DNA from 2 places in the Variovorax sp. 20P10.2.4 genome. Region 1 is predicted to be linked to the other one. Evidence: riboswitches for the same ligand, from Rfam matches in the RefSeq annotation. Region 1 holds a riboswitch; the other holds the start of a gene.

Region 1 (8,420 bases):
CTCAACCAACTGGGCCACGGCCGCTTCGTCGCGCACTCCGCGGGCCATGCGCCCACGTCCGACGGCCAGGCCGATCCGCGCACGCTCGACGCGCTGCGTGGCGCGGGTCTGCCGACCGAAGGACTGCGCAGCAAGAGCTGGGAAGAGTTCGGCGCGGCCTCGGCCCCGCACATGGACCTCGTGGTCACGCTGTGCGACGAATCCGCGGGCGAGACCTGCCCGGTCTGGCCCGGCCAGCCCGCTTCGGCGCACTGGTCGCATCCCGACCCGCGCGCACCGGGCGCGGAACTTGGCGACGACGCCTTCGTGCAGACCATGCATGCGATCCGCCGGCACGTGGAGCTGCTGGTCAACCTGCCCGACGAGCGCATCGACCGCCTCGTGATCGAGGCGGAGGCGCGTCAGATCGGGACGTCTTGAGCCGCTCGCGTGGGCTCAGCCTTCGCGGCGGTAGAGCGCCCACCTGACGGTCAGAACGTCGGCGGCGATCTTGGCGGCGTTGGCGCCCGCGTAGTCCTGCGTGGGGTCGAACTCGAAGCCCTGGCGGTAGCGCACCACCTGCCCGTAGTCCCGGTCGAACACCATCGGTCCGGTCAGTTCAGCGGGATCGGTGCCGGACGGAACGGCCATGAATTTCTCGGGATCGGTGACGCTTTGGTAGAGATCGACGCTGAGCTGGGACATGGTTTTTTTCCTCGAGGTCTTGGTCGGAAGAATGATCGGCCCCCGGCGCGGGTGGCGGGCAGTCCTCCACCGGCAGGCCGAGTCGGCAATGACCTACAGAAGACGCGCGGTCCGATCGATACGGTGTATCAAGGCGTAGATGATTGCGACTGCGCCCAACTTCTTCGCTGGGGAACAAGCATGCAAGACAACCGGGACGCCGCCTTCGCGGCATGGGTGGGCGCCGAAGACGCGGCCCAGGCGGCCATTCACGTGCTGCACCAGCGAACGCGCGGCGGCCGCATGAAGGTCGCACCCCAGGAGATCGAACAGATCGCGCGCCTGCGCAAGGAGGCCGACGTGCGCTTCGCCGCCGTGTGGGGCGTGCTCGGCACGAGCGCGGCCGCACCCGAGGCCTTGCCCGAGCCGCTGCCGCGTGCGGAACGGCCCCAGCGCATCGTGGTGGGACCACGCGCCGCGCAGGGGCAGGCGCTGCCTTCGATCGCGATCTGAGCGCGGGCCGCGTTGCGCGGCACTCATGAGCCGAGCTGTCCAGAAGAGCTATCTCTTCTTGCGTAGGTGATCGCGTTTGCGTGGCGAATGAGCCCGCAGCAGACTGGGATCCTCGATGCAGTCGCTCCTTTTCGACGTGCAGCAGGACTGGTGACGACACCAGCGAGGATCGCGCAATATCCCAAAGGGCGAGTCCCTTGCCCACAGCGCCATTTGCTCGCCGCACAGCAGCGGTTTTCATGACTTTGGTCATTTCGGTTTTCGCTCGAGGCAGCACTAAGATGCCCGCCCATGGCCCACGCCACACCCCTGTCACCGCATGCCGCGCCGCTGCGCAGCGAAGTCGGCGTGCCCCTGCCGGCGCGCGGCATCCTGGTGGTCGACGACCATGAGCTGGTGCGCCTGGGCCTGCGCGCGCTGCTGCTCGCGGAGACCGGCAGCGTACCGGTGTACGAGGCACGCTGCCTCGCCGACGCCTTGCACCTCTACGCGCTCCATGAGGCCTCGCACCACCTGGTGCTGCTCGATCTCGACCTGCCCGACTCGCAGGGGCTGGACACCCTGGTGCGCTTCCGGCGCGCCTTTCCTTCCTCGCCCGTGATCGTGCTCTCGGGCAAGGACAGCCATGCGCTGATGCATGGCGCGATGGCGCTCGGGGCGCAGGCCTTCCTGCCCAAGACCGGCCACCTGGGCGAGGTGCTGCGCTACGTGAGGGACAACGACCTGATCGGCCTGCCGGCCCGGCCATCGACGACCTCGAGCAGCGCGCCCACGACGCCGGCGCGCGCCGAGTCGCAGCCGCAGCTCAATGCGCGCCAGGTCGAGATCCTCGACTGGCTGCTGGCCGGCAAGTCGAACAAGGAGATCGCGCAGCTGTCGCACCTGACCGAGGGCACGGTCAAGAACCATGTGTCCACCTTGCTGCTGCTGTTCGGCATGCGCTCGCGGGCCCAGCTCATCAGCAGCCTTCGATAAGCTCTCCGCGCCATGCGGCTTTCGATGGAGATGCCCGCATGCTCGCGATGACCGAGTCACCGCCGCCCGAACTGGCCCGGCGGGTGCTGCGCGAACAGGTGGCGGCGGTCCATGCGAACGCGCCGGCCGCCTATCTCGCGGACATGCTCACGGCCCAGGCGCTGGGCATCGGCCTGTTCGTGGCCACGTGGCGCTGGCAGGTGCTGCTGTGGATGGCGCTGCACCTGGCGTTGACGCTGCGACGCGCCTACCGGCGCTACCGGCGCAGCCCCGATGCGGCCGAGCATCCCGAGTACTGGGCACGCTTCAATGCGCGCAACGTGCTGCTGCGCTCCTGCGTCTGGGGCCTCGCACCCTGGCTGTGCGTGCCGCCGGGGCGCAACCTCGGGCTCTGGGTCATGGTCATCGTGATGATGATGGGCGGCTGCGCGGGCGGTGCGCTGTCGCTGGCGGTTCTCAAGCGCAACATCCCGCGCTTCATCGTGCCCAGCATGGCGAGCCTGACCCTGGCGCTGGCCTGGCGCGGCGACACGGTGCACCTGTTCCTGGCCACCGGCTGCCTGCTCTACATGTGCGTGATGATCACCTTCGCGCTGCAGCACCATCGGCTGCTGACGGCCTCGCTGACCATGCGTTTCGAGAAGGAGGCGCTGGCCGAGCAGCTGAGCCACCAGATCGCCGCGACCCAGCGCGCCAGCGAGGAGAAGACGCGCTTCCTCGCCGCGGCGAGCCACGACCTGCGCCAGCCCCTGCATGCAATCGCGCTGTTCGGCGCGGTGATCGAGAAGAAGCTGCAGGGCAGCGAGGAATGGGACCACGCGGTGCGGCTGATGGATGCGGTCGGAACGCTCGGCGATTCGCTCGATACCTTGCTGGACATCTCGCGGCTGGACGCCGGCGAGGTGGCACCGCGGATTCGACCGGTGGAGCTCAATCCGCTGTTCCTCGCGCTCAACAACGTGTTCGCGGCGCAGGCGGCCGGCAGGGACCTGCAACTCCGATTGCGCGCCACGCCGTGCTGGGTGCTGAGTGACCCGCAGCTGTTGCAGCGGCTGCTCTCCAATCTCGTGGACAACGCGCTCAAGTACACGCCGCGCGGCGGCGTGGTGGTGGCCGCCCGTGCGCGCGGGCCGCTGGTGTGGATCGACGTCTGCGACACCGGGATCGGCATCTCGCCCGAGCACCTGGGCCGCATCTTCGACGAGTTCTACCAGGTCGACAATCCGGGCCGCGATCGCGCGCAGGGGCTGGGCATCGGCCTGTCGATCGTGCAGCGGCTCTCGCGCCTGCTGGCGCATCCGCTGCAGGTGCATTCGCGCCCGCAGCGCGGCAGCCGCTTCCGCATGGTGCTGCCGGCGGTGTCGGCCTCGGGTGTCGCGCCCTCGATCGCACGCCCCGACGCCGTCCTGCCCTTGCCGCGGCGCGTGCTGCTGATCGACGACGAAGCGCCGATCCGCCAGGCCGTGACCGGGCTGCTGCAGGCCCATCGCGTGGCCATCGACGCGGTGGCCAGCGAGGCCGAGGCCGAGGGCGTGCTGGCGCAGGCCGCGCAGGCGGGCACCCCGGTCGACGTGCTGTTGTGCGACGTGCGCCTGGCCGATGGCGCCGACGGACTGGCCGTGGCGCAGCGGCTGCGCGCGCGCTTCGGCCCCGGCTTGCAGGTGCTGCTGATCACCGGGGAAACCGCGCCGCGGCGGCAGCAGCAGATGCACGACGCGGGCCTGCAGGTGCTGCTCAAGCCGGTGGCGGCCGACCGGCTGCTGCAGGCCCTCGCAGCGCTGACGCGACACGAAACGACCCCCGTCCGCAGGCACGCCTGAGCGTCTTTTTTCCGCCGAAAGTCGATGACCTTCGACACTAGATCGCAGGTGTCGCGATCCCTACCGTGGAGGCCTTCTCATCCACTCACTTGAAAGAAGGAAGGCCTCTCATGAACACCCGTCTTGCCGTTTGCCGTGCAGCGCGCACACCCGTCGCGTTGCTGGTCATGAATCTCGTGCTGGTGGCCTGCGGGGGTGGCGGCGGTGGCGGGGGCTTTGCCGGCTTCCCGGTCGCTCCCGCTCCCGCGCCTGCCGCGCAGACACCTCCGCCGGCACCCGCCCCAGCCGCGGCTTCGATCACGACGCAGCCATCGAACACCACCGTGGGCCAGGGCGTGTCCGCCACCTTGAAGGTGCAGGCCGCGCACGCCACGGCCTATCAGTGGCAACGCAGCACCGACGGCGGTGCCCACTGGACCGATGTCGCCGGTGCCACAAGCGACAGCTTCCGCACGGCCGCCAGCCTGCTGGCCGACAGCGGCCAGCAACTGCGCGTGCGGGTGACGGGCGCCAGCGGCAGCGTGACGAGCAGCGCCGCCACGTTGACGGTCAAGCCCTGGGTCGCCACCGTGCTGGCGACGACGGGCGTGAGCTACAGCAGCCCCTATCAGCTCGCACTCGATGCGAGCGGCGCGAAGCTCTACGTGGCCATGGGCGGCAATGGCTCGGTCTATCGGATCGACACCGCCAGCGGCAGCGGTGCCGAGGTGACGCCGGGGACGACGATGAATGCGCCGGTCGGCCTGGCACTGGCGGCCGACGGCACCCTCTACGTGAGCGACCAGCATCGCATCAGCAAGATCGCGCCCAACGCCACGACCGCCAGCACCTGGGTCGGCGGCAGCGCGAGCGGATACGCCGACAGCCCGGCCACCGCGATGTTCAACAACCCCACCGGCATCGCGCTCGACAGCGCGGGCAACCTGTTCGTGGCGGACACGGAGAACAAGCGCGTGCGCAAGGTCGCGGCCGACGGCACCACGAGCACGCTCGCGGGCGACGGCACGCAGGCCTACCTCGACGGCGTCGGCACGGCCGCCCAGTTCGCGCGCCCGCAGGGCCTGGCGCTCAGCCGCGACGGCAAGACGCTCTACGACACCGACACCGACAGTCCCTGCCTGCGCAAGATCGACGTGGCCAGCGCCACCGTGAGCACGCTGCTGGGCGATTGCGCGAACGGCAACGCGGGCGCGGGCGTGGTCGACGGAACGGTGGCCACGCCGGCCAAGCTCGGCTATTCGTACGGCGTGGCGGTGGATGGGCACGACAACGTGTTCCTGACCCACGCCTGGGATGGCGTGGCGCGCGTGGTCACGCCCGCGGGCGAGATCAGCACCCTGCAGGACGGCACCGGCGCGCCGATCGCCTTCAACTTCCCGATCGGCGTGGCGGTGGCCGCCGACGGCACCGTCTACGTGGGCGCGAACCACGGCAACCAGATCCTCAAGCTCACGCTCGCGCCCTGAGCGCGCATGCCCGGTAATGCAACTCGCTCTCGACACGGGGACATTCGTCGAAAAGACGAGGGCGATTCGACGCTCGCCCCTAAGATCGCGGCCTCAGTCATTGGGGAGTAGCTGACCTGCGCAACGCAGGAGCCCGCGTCAACACACTTGGCCTTCGGCCATGGCGCGAGCAGCTTTAGAGCCTGGCAAGACCTTTGACCACGTCACCTCGGTATGGGCCGGGAAGTGGCGTGGTCTTCGCGTCGCTGGCCCAGGGAGTTCTCTTTTCATCATGGAAGCCTTACTCGTATCCACGGGCGTGGTCGCGCTCGGGGAAATGGGCGACAAGACCCAGCTGCTCGCGATCATCCTGGCCGCGACCTTTCGCAAACCCTGGCAGATCGTCGCGGGCATCTTCACCGCCACCGTCGTCAACCACGCGGCCGCGGGCGCGCTCGGCGGCTGGGTGGCCCAGGCCATGGGGCCGAACATCCTGCGCTGGGTGATCGGCGCCTCGTTCCTGGCCATGGCCGCGTGGATGCTGATCCCCGACAAGATCGACGACGACGCGGCGAAGACGAAGAGCCGCTTCGGTGCCTTCGGCACCACGGTCATCACCTTCTTCCTCGCGGAGATGGGCGACAAGACGCAGATCGCGACCGTGGCGCTGGCCGCGCGCTATCCCGACGTGGTGCAGGTCGTGATCGGCACCACGCTGGGCATGATGCTGGCCGACGCGCCCGCGGTCTTCCTCGGCGAGAAGATCGCGGCCAAGGTCTCGATGCGGCTGGTGCACGGCGTGGCCGCCGTCATCTTCGGCGTGCTGGGGCTGCTGACGCTGTTCAACGTCGGCAACCTGTTCTGAGCCCCGGCGGGCGGCCGCCTACTTGGCGGCGCCCGCCGTGCCCAGGCCCAGCTTGTCGATCACGGCCTTCTCGGTCTTCATGGTGCGCACTGCGTACTGCTTGTAGGCCGCGCTGTCCATGTAGAAGGTCTCCATGTCGAACTTGGCGAGCGACTCCTGGTAGTTGGGCATCTCCATCGCCTTCTTGAAGGCGTCGTGCAGGATCGCGACCACCTTCGGGTTCGCGCCCTTGGGCAGCACCAGGCCGAAGGGCGAGGCCTGCACCATGTCGATGCCCGACTCCTTGAGCGTGGGCGCGTTCGGGTACTTCTTCGAGCGCTGCTCGCCCCAGGTCGACAGCAGCCGCAGCTTGCCCTGGTCGACATAGGGGCCCCAGCCCGGCGTGTCGGCCACCGACATCACGTGGCCGCCGAGCACCGCCTGCAGCGATTCGGAATTGCCCTTGTAGGGCACGTGATTGAACTCCACGCCGGCCTGGATCGCGATCGCTTCCATCGTCAGGTGCAGCGTGGTGAGCGCGCCCGGCGTGCCGTAGCTCAGGCGGCCCGGGTTGGCCTTGGCATAGGCGAGGTACTCGCGCATCGACTTGATCGGCGAATCGGCGGGCACCACCAGGCCGAAGGAATAGCCGGCGAGGCCGATCACGTAGCTCAGGTCGTTGGCCGGGTCCCAGTTGAGCTTGGTGGTGTAGGGCAGGCGGAACACCGGCAGCGGCACCTGCGCGAGCGTGTAGCCGTCGGGCGCGGTGGCCTGCATGGTCTGCGCGGGCAGCACGCCGCCGGCACCGGGCTTGTTCTCGATGATGACCGGCTGGCCCAGGATCTTCGAGGCGTTCTCGGCCAGCACGCGGAAGGGCACGTCGGTCGAGCCGCCGGCGGTGAAGCCGATCAGCACGCGGATCGGCCGCACCGGAAAGGCATCGGACTGCGCGAAGGCGGGAGCGGCGGCGAGGCCGGCGGCCAGCAGCAGGGCGTGCAGCGCACGGCGGGTGAGGGTGGGTTGTTTCATGGCAGGACGTGCGAACGAAGAAAACGGGAAGGGCGGTGCGGCCGCCCCGCGAACGGGACGGGCCGCACCGGCGCCGTCAGGGCGCGGGACAGCCGCCGCGGCTGGCCGAGGAGAACTTGCAGCCGTAGTCGGCGCGCGCCACGGTCGCGGCGTCGAGCACCTCGTCGCCGGCCGGCTTCACGCCGTTCTGCTCCCAGTTCGTCATCGCGTCGAAGGCCTGGGTCTGCTCCTCGGTCGTGAAGTCGCAGTGGCTGATGCCGCGGATCGCGCGCTGCACGAGCCACTTCGAGGTGCCCAGCGCATCGGCGCGGCGCTTGTAGATCTGCTCCATGCTGAACGGCACGTAGACGTCGCCCAGCGTGTGGATGGTCACCACCGGCACGTCGATGCGCGCATTGGACTTGGGGAACCAGCGCAGGCCGTCGCGCCGCAGCCGGTTGGCCTCGGGGTCGGCATGCAGCCGGTAGGCGCCCTGGTTGAAGGTGATCTCCTCGGCGTTCTGCGCCGGGTCGTTGTCGAGCTGGTAGACGATGCCGGTGGTGTCGTAGCCGTCGCGGTTGAGGATGCCGTTGATGGTGCCGTCGCGGCCGAAGGTGCCCCACACGGTGGCGTTCATGCTGCCCGCGAAGCCGGCGTCGAACATCGGGCGCTCGCCGCCCGTGAGGTTCTTGACGATGGCCTTGTACTTCTCGCCCTGCGCGGTCGTCGCGCTCGGGAATCTCGTGAACAGCGCGGCGCGCACCGTGGGCAGCAGGTCGTTCCAGTTGCTCACGGGCCAGCCGTTGACGGGCAGGCCCGCCAGCTGCTGCGCCGCGATCTGCGAGGCGCCGAAGTAGTTGTAGAGCTCGGTGTCGCCGAGCACGCCGCACATCGGCACCGCGCCCGCATAGCGCACCTTGTGGTTGGCCGTTTCCGTCGCCTCGGCGTCGACCGCGGCCGCGGCCACGTGGCCGCCGAGCGACTGGCCGACGATGTAGGTCTTGCGCGGCGCATCGAGCGTGCGGCCGTTCTGCGAGGCGATGCGCTGGAAGGCCAGCGCGAGCGCGTTGGTGTCCTCGACGCCGGCGCGCACGTCGTAGTAGTTCTTGGTGTAGCTCGACGCGGCCCAGGCATAGCCCTGGCCGATCAGGT
Region 2 (7,273 bases), on a different contig from region 1:
GCCCGCGAGCTCGGTGAGCCAGGCCAGGCCCAGCGTGACCAGCAGCACGTTGAGGATGAACAGCTCCTCGCTGCGCCGGCGCGCCACCAAGGTGAGCCACCAGCGCATCACGCGCGGCCCGCCATAGAGCAGCACGCCGATCAGCAGGCAGGCCTTGAGCAGCGCGAAGCCCAGCGCCTTGGCGAGCGCCTCGGGCGGCGCGCCCAGCGCGGGGATCAGCACCAGCAGCGGCACCACCGCCAAGTCCTGGAACAGCAGCACGCCCATCACGCGCTTGCCGTGCTCGCTCTCGAGCTCGAGCCGCTCGGCCATCAGCTTGACCACGATGGCGGTGCTGCTCATGGTGAGCGCGCCCGAGAGCGCGAGCGCGGTCTGCCAGCCCAGGCGCCAGTCGGGCGGCAGGAAGGAGGCGATCAGCAGCGCGCCCACGGTGGCGATCGCCATCGTCAGCAGCACCTGCAGCAGCCCGAGCCCGAACACGTGCTTGCGCATCGCGCGCAGCTTGGGCAGGCTGAATTCGAGCCCGATCACGAACATCAGGAACACCACGCCGAATTCGCCCAGGTGCCGGATGCCTTCGGAGTTCTGCGCCAGCGCCAGCGCATGCGGGCCGATCAGCACGCCGGCCGTCAGGTAGCCGAGCATCGGCGGCAGCTTGAGGAAGCGGCATGCCACCACGCCGATCACCGCGGCCACCAGATACAAGAGCGTGAGATCGAACGAAGACATGGTGGGCGATGCTAGAGCAAGAGCCGTGCGCGCGTGGCGAGGGGCTTACCGGGGCCTGAAGCGCCGCGGGCCCCGCGCGGCGCGGCTTTCGGGGCCATTCCGGGTCGTGGCGTAGGGGCTCGCCGGGAACCGCGGGGCGGCGGGGCGCGGCCCGTAAAATCCGCCGATGCCCTCCAGCCCCCCCACGCCCCCCGTGGTCGATCCCGCCGCGATGCTCGCGCGGGCACGCGCCACCTTCGACATCGAAGCCGAAGCCGTGCTCGGCCTCAAGGCGCGCGTGGGCGACAGCTTCGTCGATGCCGTGCGCAAGATCCTCGAGGTGCGCGGCCGCGTGGTCGTGATGGGCATGGGCAAGAGCGGCCACGTCGGCCGCAAGATCGCCGCCACCCTGGCATCGACCGGCACGCCGGCGATGTTCGTGCACCCGGCCGAGGCCAGCCACGGCGACCTCGGCATGATCAAGGCGGTCGACCTCGTGCTCGCCATCTCCAACAGCGGCGAGGTCGAGGAGCTCACGGTGATCCTGCCGGTGGTCAAGCGCCAGGGCGTGCCGCTGATCGCGATCACGGGCCGCGCCGATTCCACGCTCGCCCGGCACGCCGACATCGTGCTCGACGCCGGCGTCGCCAAGGAAGCCTGCCCGCTGAACCTCGCACCCACCGCGAGCACCACCGCCCAGATGGCGATGGGCGACGCGCTGGCCGTGGCGCTGCTCGATGCGCGCGGCTTCGGTTCCGAGGACTTCGCGCGTTCGCATCCGGGCGGGGCGCTGGGGCGCAAGCTGCTCACGCATGTGAGCGACCTCATGCGCACCGGCGCCGACGTGCCGCGGGTGGCGCCGGGTGCCAGCTTCAGCGAGCTGATGCGCGAGATGAGTTCCAAGGGCCTGGGCGCCACCGCGGTGGTCGATGCCGAGGGCCGCGCCATCGGCATCTTCACCGACGGCGACCTGCGCCGGAGGGTCGAGACCGGCGGGGACCTGCGCGGCCTCACCGCGGCCGACGTCATGCACCGCGGTCCGCGCACCTTGCGCGCCGACGCGCTGGGCGTCGAGGCGGCCGAGCTGATGGAACAGCATCGCATCACCAGCGTGCTGGTGGTCGACGCCGAGGGCCTGCTGATCGGCGCCCTCAGCATCAACGACCTGATGCGCGCGAAGGTCATCTGATGCCCTTCGAATTCCAGCCAGAGACATTGCTCGCCGCGCAGGACATCCGCATCGCCTTCTTCGACATCGATGGCGTGCTGACCGACGGCGGCGTCTACTTCACCGAGCACGGCGAGACCCTCAAGCGCTTCAGCATCCTCGACGGCTACGGCCTGAAGCTGCTGCGCAAGGCCGGCATCCTGCCCGCGGTGATCACCGGGCGCGATTCCAAGCCGCTGCGCGTGCGGCTCGAGGCGCTCGGCATCGAGCACGTGCGCTACGGCACCGAGGACAAGCTGCCGGCCGCCGAGGCCATGCTGCAGTCGCTGGGCTTCGGCTGGCCGCAGGCCGCGGCCATCGGCGACGACTGGCCCGACCTGCCGGTGCTGGGGCGCGTGGGTTTCGCGGCGGCGCCGGCCAATGCCCACGTCGAGGTGCGCGATGCCGTGCGCTACGTGACCCGCGCGCGCGGCGGCGAAGGCGCGGCGCGCGAATTCTGCGATCTGCTGGTCACGGCCAGCGGACAGTACCGGCGCCTGCTCGACGTCGCACGGAACACCGCCCTATGAAGCAGGCCTGGAACCTCCTGCGCGACGTCCTCGATCGCGTCACCATCTACCTGCCGATCATCCTGACGGCCGCCGTCGCGCTCGGCACCTACTGGCTGGTGCGCAATGCGCCCAAGCTGCTCGAGCCGACCGCCAAGATCGCGCCCACCCACGAGCCCGACTACTTCATGCGCGGCTTCGTCATCAAGAACTTCCTGCCCAGCGGCGACCTGCGCAGCGAGCTGTTCGGCAAGGAAGGCCGGCACTACCCCGACACCGACACCATCGAGGTCGACGAGGTGCGCATGCGCTCGGTGTCGCCGCAGGGCTTCACTACCCACGCCACCGCCAACCGCGGGCTGTCGAATTCCGACGGCAGCGAGATCCAGCTGTTCGGCAACGCGGTCGTCATCCGCGACGCGGCCGTCGGCGCCAACGGCAAGACCTCGCCGCGCCTGGAGTTCCGCGGCGACTTCCTGCATGCCTTCCTCGACACCGAGCGCGTGCAGTCGAACAAGCCCGTCACGCTGATCCGCGGCACCGACCAGTTCACCGCCGACACGATGGACTACGACAACCTGACCGGCATCGCCAACCTCAACGGCCGCGTGCGCGGCACGATGGTGCCTTCGGCCAAGGCGGCCGGCGCCGCGGGCAAGCGCTGAGCGCCGCGCCATGACCACCGCGCCGTCGCCCCTCGTGCTCATCACCGGCGCCTCCAGCGGCATCGGCCAGGCGCTGGCCGCGCGCTTCTACGACGCCGGCTACCGGCTGGCGCTGGTCGCGCGCCGCACCGGCGAGATCGAAGCCTGGGCCAACGCGCGCGGACTCGACCGCGGCCGCTACCTGATCTACAGCGCCGACGTGGCGCGCACCGACAGCATCGTGGCCGCCGGCGCCGCCTGCATCGAGCGCCAGGGCGTGCCCGACGTGGTGATCGCCAATGCCGGCATCAGCGTGGGCATCGACACGGCCGAGCGCGAAGACCTCGACGTGCTGACGCAGACCTTCGCCACCAACAACGTCGGGCTGGCCGCCACCTTCCATCCCTTCGTGCGCGCGATGGTGCAGCGCGGCAGCGGGCGGCTGGTCGGCATCGCGAGCGTCGCGGCCATCCGCGGACTGCCGGGGCACGGCGCCTACTGCGCGAGCAAGGCCGGTGTCGTCGCCTACTGCGAGAGCCTGCGCGGCGAGCTGCACTGCAGCGGCGTCAAGGTCGTGACCCTGCTGCCCGGCTACATCGACACCCCGCTCACGCAGGGCAACCGCTACGGCATGCCGTTCCTGATGAAGCCCGAGGCCTTCGCCGACCGAGCGCTGGGCGCGATCGAGAGCGGCGCCAGCTACCGCGTGATTCCCTGGCAGATGGGCGTGATCGCCAAGATCATGCGCATGCTGCCCAACGCGCTGCTCGACCGTGCGGTGCAGGGACGCGGGCGGAAGAAGCGGCGCGGCGAAGGCTGAACCCGAGGCCGTACCGGCCGCGGCAACGAAAAAGGCTCCCGAAGGAGCCTTTTGTCTTTTTGGGAAAGCGATCAGTAGCCGCTGTTGCCGCCGCCACCGTAGCCGCCGCGACCACCGCCGCCGCCGCCACGCGGGCCGGCGCCGTAGGGGCTGCGGAAACCGCCATCGCCACCACCGCCGCCGCCACCACTGCGGCCACCGCCGCCGTAGCCACCACCGCCGCCGCTGCGACCGCCGCCACCACCACCGCCGTAGCCGCCACCACCGCCGCCGCCGTAGCCACCGCCACCACCGCCGCCATAACCACCACCACCGCCGCCGTAGCCGCCGCCACCACCGCTGCGCGGGGGACGTGCTTCCATCGGACGGGCTTCATTGACGACCACGCTGCGGCCGCCCAGGGGTTGGCCGTTCATGCCGTTGATGGCGGCCTGTGCTTCCGCTTCACTGCCCATCTCGACGAAGCCGAAGCCCTTCGAGCGGCCGGTATCGCGTTCCATCATGACCTTGGCGCTGGTCACAGCACCGAACTGACCGAATGCCTGCTCCAGATCACCGTCGCGCACCGAGTAAGGCAGGTTGCCGACGTACAGTTTGTTGCCCATCAAGGGACTCCTATAAACACATCAAGAAAAGCGATGGAGTCCCGATTAGCATCACTCAAACGAGAGCCGCCGAGTCGCGCGAAACTGTCCGATCACCCAGTGCCTCCAACCCGAAATGAAAAGGGAGGCTCGTGCATTATGGGTGAAATACAAGAAATGCAAGCAGGAATTTGCTTCTTGCGGTAGCACAGATTTTGACTCCTGGAGTTAGCGCACGCTTACTAACCAGGCCCCGAACTGGGCCTATGACACTTAAGGGTTAGAATTCGTCCGTCATTGGGGAGTAGCCGCCTTCCGTCTACGAGAAGGGCCCGCGTCAACAGACTTGTCCTGCCCCACACAGGACATGGCGCGGGCAGTGAAGAACAACACCTGGCGAGACCATTGACCGTGCAACTTCGGGAAATTTGGCCGAAGGTGTTGCACGGTCAATTGCGTCCCTTCGGCCAAGGAACCGTTTTTTCATGGAAGCTTTTCTCGTCGCGACCGGCGTCGTCGCGCTCGCCGAAATGGGCGACAAGACCCAGTTGCTCGCCCTCCTGCTGGCAGCCCGTTTCAGAAAACCCTGGCCGATCGTGGCGGGCATCTTCGCCGCCACCGTCATCAACCACGCGCTCGCGGGCGCGGTCGGCAACTGGATCACCCACTGGCTCGGCCCCGACATCCTGCGCTGGATCCTCGGCGGCTCCTTCATCGCGATGGCGATCTGGATGCTGATTCCCGACAAGCTCGACGACGACGATGCCCCGCGCTCCTCGCACTTCGGCGTCTTCGGCACCACGGTGGTCGCCTTCTTCCTCGCCGAGATGGGCGACAAGACGCAGATCGCCACCGTGATGCTCGCGGCGCGCTTCACCGAGGCCTATTTCTGGGTCGTGGTCGGCACCACCTTCGGGATGATGCTGGCCAACGCGCCGGTGGTCTGGCTCGGCGATCGCATCGTCAAGCGCGTGCCGATCAAGCTCGTGCACTCGATCTCGGCCGTCATCTTCCTGGTGCTGGGCGTGGTCGCGCTGATCGGCTGGTAGCGCCGCCGTCCAAAGCCCGGGGCCTGCCGTCCCGGGCCCGCGGCGATATACTGCCGCTCGCGCCGATTTGCTCCAGCTTGCGGGCGCTTGATAAATACAGCTAAAGACGGATGCCGTGACCCGGCTCGTTTTTGGCGAGGCCGGGTTTTTCATTTCATGTCCTCGTTGGTCGTCACTCCCCAGTCGATGCAGTTCGCGGGCCCGCTGGCCCTGCGCAGCGGCGCGACCATCGGCAGCTACACGCTCGCCTACGAAACCTACGGCACGCTCAATGCCGAGCGCAGCAATGCGGTGCTCGTGTGCCACGCCCTCAACGCCTCGCACCACGTCGCGGGCGTCTACGAGGGCCAGGCCCGCTCCGCGGGCTGGTGGGACAACATGGTCGGGCCCGGCAAGCCGCTGGACACCGACCGCTTCTTCGTCATCGGCGTCAACAACCTCGGCTCCTGCTTCGGCTCCACCGGGCCGATGCACGTGAACCCCGCGACCGGCCGCGTCTACGGCGCCGACTTCCCGGTGGTCACGGTCGAGGACTGGGTCGACGCCCAGGCCGCGCTGCTCGACGCGCTCGGCATCCGCACGCTCGCGGCGGTGATGGGCGGCAGCCTCGGCGGCATGCAGGCGCTGTCGTGGACGCTGCAGTACCCCGATCGCGTGCGCCACGGGGTGGTGGTCGCCAGCGCGCCCAACCTCACGGCCGAGAACATCGCCTTCAACGAGGTGGCGCGCCGCGCCATCGTGACCGACCCCGACTTCCACGGCGGCCACTTCTACGAGCATGGCGTGATCCCCAAGCGCGGCCTGCGCATCGCCCGCATGATCGGCCACATCACCTACCTCAGCGACGACGTCATGAACGCGAAGTTCGGGCGCTTGCTGCGCAACGCGGTCGAGGGCGAGGCGGCCCGCGACGACGCGGCCTACCGCTACTCCACGCAGGAGATCGAGTTCCAGATCGAGAGCTACCTGCGCTACCAGGGCGACAAGTTCAGCGAGTACTTCGACGCCAACACCTACCTGCTCATCACGCGCGCGCTCGACTACTTCGATCCCGCGCGCGAGCACGGTGGCAACCTCACGGCCGCGTTCGCGCGCGCCAGCGCCAAGTTCCTGCTCGTGAGCTTCAAGACCGACTGGCGCTTCTCGCCCGCGCGCAGCCGCGAGCTGGTGAAGGCGCTGCTCGACAACCGCCGCAACGTGAGCTACGCCGAGATCGACGCCCCGCACGGCCACGACGCCTTCCTGCTCGACGACGTGCGCTACATGGGCGTGGTGCGTTCCTACTTCGAGCGCGTGGCCCAGGAGACAGCATCGTGAGCGACAACGACATCCAGCGCCACATCGCCGCGCTCGTGCCCGAGGGCTCGCGCGTGCTCGACCTCGGCTGCGGCGACGGCGCCCTGCTCGCGCTGCTGCAGCGAGAACGCGGCTGCACCGGCTACGGCGTCGAGATCGCCGACGGCAACGTGCTGCAGTGCATCCGCCGCGGCGTCGACGTGATCCAGCTCAACCTCGACGAAGGCCTGGCGATGTTCGACGACGCCACCTTCGACGTGGTGCTGCAGATCGACACCCTGCAGCACCTGCGCAATGCCGAGGTGATGCTGCGCGAGACCGCGCGCGTGGGCCGTTTCGGCATCGTGGCCTTCCCCAACTTCGCGCACTGGCCCAACCGCATCAGCGTGGCGCGCGGCCGCATGCCGGTCACGCGGCGGCTGCCCTACCAGTGGTACGACACGCCCAACATCCGCG

The links. Region 1 has a riboswitch for manganese ahead of AC27VN_RS22555 (TMEM165/GDT1 family protein). Riboswitches for the same ligand answer to the same signal wherever they lie in the genome.
Region 2: it holds a riboswitch for manganese, as region 1 does, so the genes downstream of both, AC27VN_RS25385 (TMEM165/GDT1 family protein) here and AC27VN_RS22555 (TMEM165/GDT1 family protein) in region 1, are expected to answer to the same signal.

Annotation. Positions count from the first base shown of each region.
Region 1 covers NZ_JBZAYE010000263.1:821-9,240, forward strand. The annotation lists gene AC27VN_RS22525 (arsenate reductase ArsC) at 1-420, shown strand, start outside; gene AC27VN_RS22530 (hypothetical protein) at 436-684, opposite strand; gene AC27VN_RS22535 (hypothetical protein) at 865-1,176, shown strand; gene AC27VN_RS22540 (response regulator) at 1,468-2,151, shown strand; gene AC27VN_RS22545 (ATP-binding response regulator) at 2,190-3,971, shown strand; gene AC27VN_RS22550 (DUF8696 domain-containing protein) at 4,082-5,437, shown strand; yybP-ykoY riboswitch at 5,528-5,698, shown strand; gene AC27VN_RS22555 (TMEM165/GDT1 family protein) at 5,709-6,281, shown strand; gene AC27VN_RS22560 (tripartite tricarboxylate transporter substrate-binding protein) at 6,300-7,289, opposite strand; partial or broken gene AC27VN_RS22565 (alpha/beta hydrolase) at 7,366-8,420, opposite strand, start outside.
Region 2 covers NZ_JBZAYE010000326.1:590-7,862, forward strand. The annotation lists partial or broken gene AC27VN_RS25355 (cation:proton antiporter) at 1-729, opposite strand, end outside; gene AC27VN_RS25360 (KpsF/GutQ family sugar-phosphate isomerase) at 896-1,897, shown strand; gene AC27VN_RS25365 (KdsC family phosphatase) at 1,897-2,445, shown strand; gene lptC (LPS export ABC transporter periplasmic protein LptC) at 2,442-3,089, shown strand; gene AC27VN_RS25375 (SDR family oxidoreductase) at 3,100-3,888, shown strand; gene rbp (RNA-binding regulator) at 3,960-4,493, opposite strand; yybP-ykoY riboswitch at 4,760-4,867, shown strand; gene AC27VN_RS25385 (TMEM165/GDT1 family protein) at 4,958-5,521, shown strand; gene metX (homoserine O-succinyltransferase MetX) at 5,678-6,838, shown strand; gene metW (methionine biosynthesis protein MetW) at 6,835-7,273, shown strand, end outside.